Regions from separate parts of the Ruminococcus flavefaciens AE3010 genome, predicted to be linked through region 1. Evidence: riboswitches for the same ligand, from Rfam matches in the RefSeq annotation. Region 1 holds a riboswitch; the other holds the start of a gene.
The links. A riboswitch is a leader RNA that binds a small molecule or an ion and turns the genes downstream of it on or off. The one in region 1 is predicted to bind S-adenosylmethionine.

Region 1 (4,176 bases):
AGCAGTCCTCGCCGACCACATTATCGTAGGCGCCGAGGGAGCGTTCTCCATGCGTGAGAGCGGGCTTCTGCCCGAAATGGCTCCCGACGGCGTTAAGGGATATAAGTGCGGGAAATAGCGAAAAGCCGCCTGTCTGGGACAGGCGGCGGATTACTAAACCAAACATACAACTGCAATTATAACCTCAATTGTAAATGTTAGATAATCAATAACATTTATAAAAGTTAATTCCTTAGTAAACAAATCTCTTAAAAAACAAAAAGGCGTAAAAATAATACCAAGTATTTCTTCAGCAATATGCGCAAACATTATAACAAATATGTTATCTGACATAAAAGATATTCCTATTCCTTCATCTGAATACTTTGTTGAAAATGCTGATATAATAGCAATTACAAGAAATATTACAGCTGTCCAGAAAAGAATTCTTGCTGACATAGTACCTTTCATATAACAGTTAATAGCGCATAAAAAGCTATCTCATGCAGTTTTCCGATAAACGACATACTATCCCCTCACGTTTACTATTTGCCTTTGTTTTTCTTATTTTCTTTTCTAATAGTTCCAATAAGCTTATCAGCTCTTGTATCACGTCCGTTTTTATTACGAATAGTTCCAGCAGGCAAACCATGTTTCTTTTCAAACGTCCCCACTGTACAATCACTTCGGGTTTTTCTGAATGCCATTTTATCACCTCCATTTATTCTTTAGGCAGATTTGAATTATCAGTAAGTTTTGCCCTCAAAGTAAGTCCAATTATCGCTATAATAGCATCATCAATTGGACCGGGCACAGGATCCGGTGCTACAAAATAAAACAAAACAAAGATCAAAACAAGAAATTTCATAGATTCTTTCATAACGCCACGCTCCTTTTAAAAGCACTAATTCGTGTTTTTATACTCATATTATAACACATATTTTCACAATTGTCAACACAAAATTGTGCTATATGATAAAATTATCATAACACAAATTTGGGAGTTGATAAAATGAATTACGGAAGAGTCCGCGACCTGCGCGAGGACGCTGATATGACGCAGAAACAGGCTGCCGAAAAGCTTTTTCTACACCTTACACAGTACAGGCGCTACGAATGCGGCGAAAGCGAGATACCGCTTCACATAGCCATAAACATTGCAAAACTCTATAATGTGTCATTAGACTACATCGCAGGACTCACCGACGACAAGCGCGGACTTACACGCTCAGCCCTCACGGAGAACGAAACTCAGCTCATAAACGGTTTCCGCAAGCTCGACAGCATAGCACAGGGACGTGTGCTGGAAAGAGTGGAAATGCTGAAAATTTCTAAATAAAACAAAAAAGCCCGAAGTCAGCCGACTTCGGGCAATATTTATATCTGATTACTTGAGGGCAGCCATGAGAGCGTCAACTCTGTCTGTCTTTTCCCATGCAACGCCCAGATCCTCACGACCCATGTGACCGTAAGCTGCAAGCTGTCTGTACTGGGGCTTGCGGAGATCGAGCATATTGATGATAGCTGTAGGACGCAGGTCGAATACCTTTGCAACAGCCTCTGAGAGCTTCTCCTCGTCTACCTTGCCAGTGCCGAATGTATCAACAAGGATAGAGATAGGCTTTGCAACGCCGATAGCGTATGAGAGCTGAACCTCGCACTTGTCAGCAAGACCTGCTGCAACGATGTTCTTAGCGATATAACGTGAAGCATAAGCAGCACTTCTGTCGACCTTTGTCGGGTCCTTACCGCTGAAAGCTCCGCCGCCGTGACGTGAATATCCGCCGTATGTATCAACGATGATCTTACGTCCTGTAAGACCGCTGTCGCCCTGAGGTCCGCCTACTACGAAACGTCCTGTAGGATTGATGAATATCTTTGTGTTCTTGTCCATAAGGTCAGCAGGGATAACTGCCTTGATAACGTACTCCTCAATGTCCTTGCGGAGCTGCTTGAGTGAGATATCAGCAGAGTGCTGTGAAGAAACAACAACTGCGTCAACTCTTACGGGCTTGCCGTCGTCGTACTCAACTGTTACCTGTGACTTACCGTCGGGACGGAGGTAACGGAGAGTGCCGTCCTTGCGTACCTCTGTGAGCTTCAGTGAGAGCTTGTGTGCAAGTGAGATAGGAAGGGGCATGAGCTCAGGAGTTTCATTACAAGCAAAACCGAACATGATACCCTGATCGCCTGCACCGTTGGAAAGTCCGTCGGACTCGCCGTTCTCTTCTCTGTACTCGAAAGCCTCGTTAACGCCCATAGCGATGTCGGGAGACTGCTCGTCTATAGAAGTAAGGATAGCGCAGGTATGGCCGTCAAAGCCGTACTTAGCTCTGTCGTAGCCGATGTCGATGATGACCTGACGTGCTATCTTGGGGATATCTATATCAGCCGAAGTAGTGATCTCGCCCATACAGAGCACCATACCTGTTGTAACGCAGGTCTCGCAGGCAACTCTGCCCATTTTATCCTGCTCAAGGATAGCGTCGAGAACAGCGTCCGAGATCTGGTCGCAGATCTTATCGGGATGTCCCTCAGTTACTGATTCAGATGTGAAAAAGCATTTACTCATTAAAATGACCTCCTGAAAAAATAAAAAATGACTTCTCATCCGAAGAGAAGTCATAGTTACCTAATGTCCTCATCTTTCGGATAAACCGCAGGAATTAGCACCTTCGACTCATTACGTTCGGGTTGCTGCGGCTTCACAGGTCCTGTACCTCCGCCGCTCTTGATAAGGTTACGTGAGTTATTATACACTATTGTCGGAAATTTGTCAATAGGATATTTCCCTGATGCAACAAATTTTTTTCCGCAAAACAAATGAGCCTCCGTTTAAGGAAGCTCATCTGCCATGATATAGGGATTATTGGGGATTTAATAATTTAATGTTGGGGTAAACATTAAACTACCATGAAAATCAGCTTCGGGATCTTCTCCCTCAGCAACTATATTATAGCATATTTTTATGTATTTTGTGTGAAAAACTTTAATCAGCAGTATAGAAAATTTTCAACATCAGACCTGTTAGCATAGTTTGTATTGCACAATACATCTTTTCTGAATCCACCTGTTTTATACCTGTCGTACAGAATTGTAACCGAATTAGTCCCAGTTATTACATATTGTGTCGAATCCAACCTTATGACAGGTTCAAAGGAACGGAAATCATTTCTTCACATCGCTTATCTTGAACCAGAACGTCGAGCCCTTGCCAAGTGTACTGCGCACGCCGTAGTCATAGTTGTGCATTTTCAGCACAGCCTTGACGATAGAAAGACCCAGACCTGTACCCACTACCTCGCGCTTATGGTTCTCGGAGCGGTAATACTTATCGAAGATAAGCTTGATCTTGTCCTCCTCGATACCGTCGCCCGTATCCTCCACCTCAACAATGACGCCGCTGTCGGTGTTGATCTGGCGGACGAATACCTGCTTGTCCTTGCCAGTGTAGTTTATGGCATTATTAATAAGGTTGTAGATGACCTGCTCGATCTTAATGGAATCGCAGTACACAGTGCGCTCCTCGTCGGGAGTAAAATGTATCTGGTAGCCGTTTTTCTCGGACAGTCCCTTGAAGCGGTCCATTATCTCGCTGAGCTTAGCACTTATACCGAATTCCGTAGGATTCAGCTTCTGCTTGCCGCTCTCCAGCTTTGAGAGATCAAGCATATCATTTACAAGAAGTGCCAGACGGTCGGTCTCGCTGATGATAATTTCAAGGTGCTCGTTGCGCTTAACTGGATTGTCTCCCGAAAGGTCCCGTATCATTTCCGCATAGGCTTTCAGCATTGTCAGCGGAGTTCTCAGGTCATGGGACACATTTGCGATAAGGTCTCTCTGCATGGTGTCCACCTTGGATAGCTCCTTTTCCGCATATGTAAGGGTATCCGCCAGCTTTTTAGCCTCAAGGTAGCCTCTTCCGTCGAACTTGGTGTTGAAATCGCCCTTTGCCAGTATCTCCGCAGACTTTGTTATCCTGTCGATAGGTGCGGATATCCTCTTTGCAAGGTAAAGGGAAATTATAAACGCAAGTATAATAAGTATCACGGTTATGGTCATGAGCTGACGCTTAATTATCATTACGGTAGCTTCTACGGGTACGATAGTCGCATTTATAAGCAAATAGCCGTCAGGCTCGGACATGCTGCCCAGTTTACAGCCATATACCAGCATATCGCTCCCGCTTCTCGGGTG
Region 2 (4,176 bases), 1.3 Mb from region 1:
GAGCCTCGCTTCGACTCTTCGATGAGGGTTATGAGCTCACCGAATATCCTTGAGATATTGCCTCGGTTTATCTCGTCTATGATAGCCACGAATTTCATATGGGGACTCTTTGAAGCCTTTTCGCACAGCGACTTGAAAATGCCGTTGTAGGGACGGTAAATGACAGTAGTATCCTCATGGGCTGTACTGGTGTCGTTGCCGTATCTGTCAACTACGACGGGACGGATACCCTCAACGAATTCCTCATAGCTGAGGGACTGGTGGAAGGTGGTGAACTTTATCTGACCCGAAGCTGTATATTTTGAGTATATAGCCTTTATTACGGAATACTTTTCATCGGGAGCTATCTTTCTGCCCTCGATAAGCTCCACCGCATACTTTACTACGTTATAGGTCTTACCTGTTCCGGGAGGTCCGTAAAGGATCTGGTTAAGGGGAGCGACCTTTTTTCTGAACTGATAATCCGCAAGAGTCTTGTCCGCCTGCTCCTCCTCTTCCTTTTCATCAGGAGCTTTCAGCTCGCCGAGGAGCTGCCATGACATAATGTCGAATACTCTCATATTCTTGAACTTGAAATGAGAATTGCGGAATTCAAGTATCTTTCGGCAGTTGTGGATATACTGCGACAGATCTTCTATTTTTCTTAGTGGGATGCCAAGCTCTCTGAAACAGAGGGAATCGGTGATGCTTTCGCCAAGTATAGGAAAGGTATTGGGTTTAAGACAGTGAAGTATCCTTGATAAAGCAAACACAGGCATTCCCGAATCCTTGATCTGTGCGTTGAGCATTTTCTGCGCAGTATCAAGGAGCTTGGTGTCGTTGTCCAGTCCCGACAGGTTTATGCACATTTTGAAGAAGAACTGTATAGACTCAGGCTTTTCGGCAATGAGAGCGCTCTTGAAGGAGAGAGGATTCACAAGGAAATTCTTCTCATACTTATTTGCCACATGAGTAAACAGCATTCTTGCGCCCTTGCTCCATATCTTATCGATAGTGGTGTAAAGCATATGCTTGTCGATGTGGAGCAGGTGGCTGTTCTGAATGCGGAGCTTCAGCTCATCCTTGTCCCCCGACCAGATGCCGAGCGTCAGGTAATAAAGCAGATCAAGATCCTTGTAGTCGATGAGGGTGGTCTTTTTCAGCTTTGCATAGCATTCCACAGCTTCGCGGACAGAGCTGTATGTTCCGTCAAATTCATTAGGTTGTATGTCATTTTTATGTTTGAGTTCTTCAATAATTTTAGTTTTCTCCATATTTATGACAACCTTTCCAATAATATCCTATGGTAATTGTATCACGTCGCCAAATGAATGTCAACAGAATTTAAAAATTTTACGCATCATTCACAAATAAGAACAGGTTTTATTGTTCAATCTTTTTATGCCGAAATCTGCAAACAGTACTTGACAGCAGCCGAAAACTGTGCTATGATAAAAGTACCATAAAGAGTACGCGAGGGACAAGCCCGCTGACCGTACAGCAACCTGCATTATGTAAGGTGCTAAAGCTTGAACGATGGGATGTGAATAATGCTTATGCAGCGATCCTGTCGTTACGATGGGGTCGCTTTTGTACTCTTTTGGAATATTTTTACAGGGAGTGCATGATTTATGCGTACTATCAGAGAAATGCTCGGCAGCGACGAAAAGGTATGGGTATACATCGACAGCAGGGAGACATGGGAGCGCTTTGCGTCTATGGCTGCCGCCGAGGGCTTCGGCTTCGGGGAGCTCCCCGCGGAGAAGTGGGTCTTCGGCTGTGCTGTGGCAGTCCACAGCAGCGGCGATATGGGACATCTTCCCATGTTTGTGTGGCACAGGTCTTTTTCGGCTGACATTGAGGAGCTGCCCAAAAGAGTGGAGTTCCTTAAATATATCAGCGGCGATGAGGACTATATATGCAGGGAGTCACATTTTAAGGCTGCGATTCTTTCAGCGCGGTAACTCTCAGGCCTACCGCAGACCTGCCTTTCTCTACGGAGCGTAGATTGACTTTTCCGCGGCTGTGAGCTACAATTAAGACATGGAACAGACCCGAAGTCGGAGAGGTGAATATTATGGATCAGGTAAAAACAGGAGCGCTCATAAAGCAGCTCAGGCTAAACTGCGGACTTACCCAGAAGCAGCTGGCGGAAAGTTTAAATGTCAGTGACAAGGCAGTATCAAAATGGGAGTGCGGCAACGGCTGTCCCGATGTATCGCTGCTGTCTGAGCTTTCCGAAATATTCGGCACAGATGTGCAGACACTGCTTTCGGGCAGGATAGATAAAAATGAAAGTGAGAAAGGCAATATGAAAAAGCTGAAATTTTACGTATGCAGGGAGTGCGGCAACATCATCACAGCTACCTCCGAGACGGCTGTGACCTGCTGCGGGAACAAGCTTGCCCCACTGGAGCCTGTAAAGGCTGAGGGCACAGATATGCTCAGCACCGAGGACTTGGGCGGGGAGTGGTTCATATCCTCAGACCACGAAATGAAAAAGGAGCACTATATCTCCTTTGTGGCTTATGTGACCGACAGCTCAGCAATGGTGTTCAAGCAGTATCCCGAGTGGAATCTACAGGTGACGCTTCCATTTTATAAGTCGGGACGGCTGGTGTGGTACTGCACTCAGCACGGGCTCTTTTATCAGGATATCAGGCGTACTTCAGGCATACAGAAAGAATGACAAAAGGCGGCGATGTATCATTCATCGCCGCCTGCTTTTTTATTCTGTTATAAGCTGTCTGATGCCCACCTTTTTTATTTTCCGTGAAGCAAAAAGTGCAAACAGGAAGAAGCAGAGGCATATTGCTGCTGCGGGTACGATCACCGACATTGGTGTGAAGCTTGCGTAGAAGCTTGTTATGCCGATGCCTTTCAGCATCACTGACAGCAGCTTGTTGATTAATAGCATACCCATAGCTGTTCCGAGGAGAGCTCCCAGTACGGATACGATAAGGAACCTTACCGCGAATTGCAGCCTCAGCTTTCCTGTGGTGAAGCCCTGCGCCTTGAATATGCCGATATCGGTCTTTTCCTGTGTGAAAGCCTTGGTGCTTACCATGGTAACTGCCACCAGAGCAAAGAACAGCGAGAACGAGTAGATGATGAACCTCATGGCTTGGATAGCCGTTTCGTAAATTTCCATTTCATCGTTTTCGTCGGCTATGGTGACCTTTATATCGTCGCCGTACTCCTTTTCGAGAGCTGCCTTTATCTTGGCTGGGTCTGCTCCCTCTGCAAGCTCAACAGCTCCGCCCACCATTCTGGGCTTTACGTCAAGCTTTTTGGCTCCGTCAGCGTTCATGGATATGGACATACCAGTATCAGACATGGAAGGATATAATCCGCTTACAATGAACTCCGAGTGCTTGTCGTATTTGGCGATATCTACCTTGTCGCCTATCTTCAGATCAAACTCGTCGGCAGCTATTTCGGTTATGACTATCTCGTTGTCGTATTTGGGAGCTCTGCCCTTTGTGACGTATATATCCTCGGGATAAAGGTCGATACTGCAATAGATCTCTTCGCCGTCCAGTGACAGGTAAACACCGTGAGAGAAGTATCTTGTCTGCAAGCCGCCGTTTTCCTTTACAGTGTCCATGACCCTGTCTATTTCCTCTCTGGACTTTGTCTCATTGAAGTCAATGAACAGGTCGACATAGCCCACGCCCATCATTTTCAGAGCCTTTCTGGAGCTGGCTGCGGTGCTGAGAGCGTTCACCATGAGCATGAAAAATACCAGTATCGCTGCAATGATAACAGAAGCGATGTATCTCCTCTTTGCGGAGGTGAACTGACGGAGCGCCAGTGTCGATGAGAGAAATTTTGCGCTTATGGGAGCTTTAAGGCGGCTGTCGAAGTATATCTCCCTGCGTCCGCCCGAAATAGCGCGGATAGGCGAGATACGGCAGACCTTGTGAGTGATGATGAGTATGAATACTACGCTGACTGCGAAAATAGCAAGGAGGTACAGCAGAGTTTTGCTCAGGTCGGCGGAGGTCTCGGTTATATAGCCTGACATGGGGTCAAAAAAACCTGTGAGCACGCCTATGAGGGGCAGTGCGGCAAGTACGCCGATAATGCTGCCCACAAGCTCTGCTATGAGATACTGGAGCATTATGGACAGGCGTATCCTTGAACTGCTGAAGCCCTGTGATTTTAATATGCCCAGATTTGTATAGTCGAGCTCTA

Region 2: linked by a shared signal. The riboswitch ahead of N774_RS0110090 (hypothetical protein) and the one ahead of metK (methionine adenosyltransferase) in region 1 are both predicted to bind S-adenosylmethionine.

What each region holds. Positions count from the first base shown of each region.
Region 1 is NZ_JAGT01000001.1:3,595,681-3,599,856, reverse strand. It holds gene N774_RS0115855 (JAB domain-containing protein) at 1-118, shown strand, start outside; gene N774_RS0115850 (hypothetical protein) at 154-438, opposite strand; gene N774_RS19540 (hypothetical protein) at 525-686, opposite strand; gene N774_RS19535 (hypothetical protein) at 701-859, opposite strand; gene N774_RS19015 (helix-turn-helix domain-containing protein) at 992-1,318, shown strand; gene metK (methionine adenosyltransferase) at 1,367-2,551, opposite strand; SAM riboswitch class I at 2,618-2,720, opposite strand; gene N774_RS0115820 (sensor histidine kinase) at 3,148-4,176, opposite strand, start outside.
Region 2 is NZ_JAGT01000001.1:2,302,524-2,306,699, reverse strand. It holds gene N774_RS19625 (McrB family protein) at 1-1,253, opposite strand, end outside; SAM riboswitch class I at 1,437-1,522, shown strand; gene N774_RS0110090 (hypothetical protein) at 1,611-1,943, shown strand; gene N774_RS0110085 (helix-turn-helix domain-containing protein) at 2,057-2,668, shown strand; gene N774_RS0110080 (ABC transporter permease) at 2,708-4,176, opposite strand, start outside.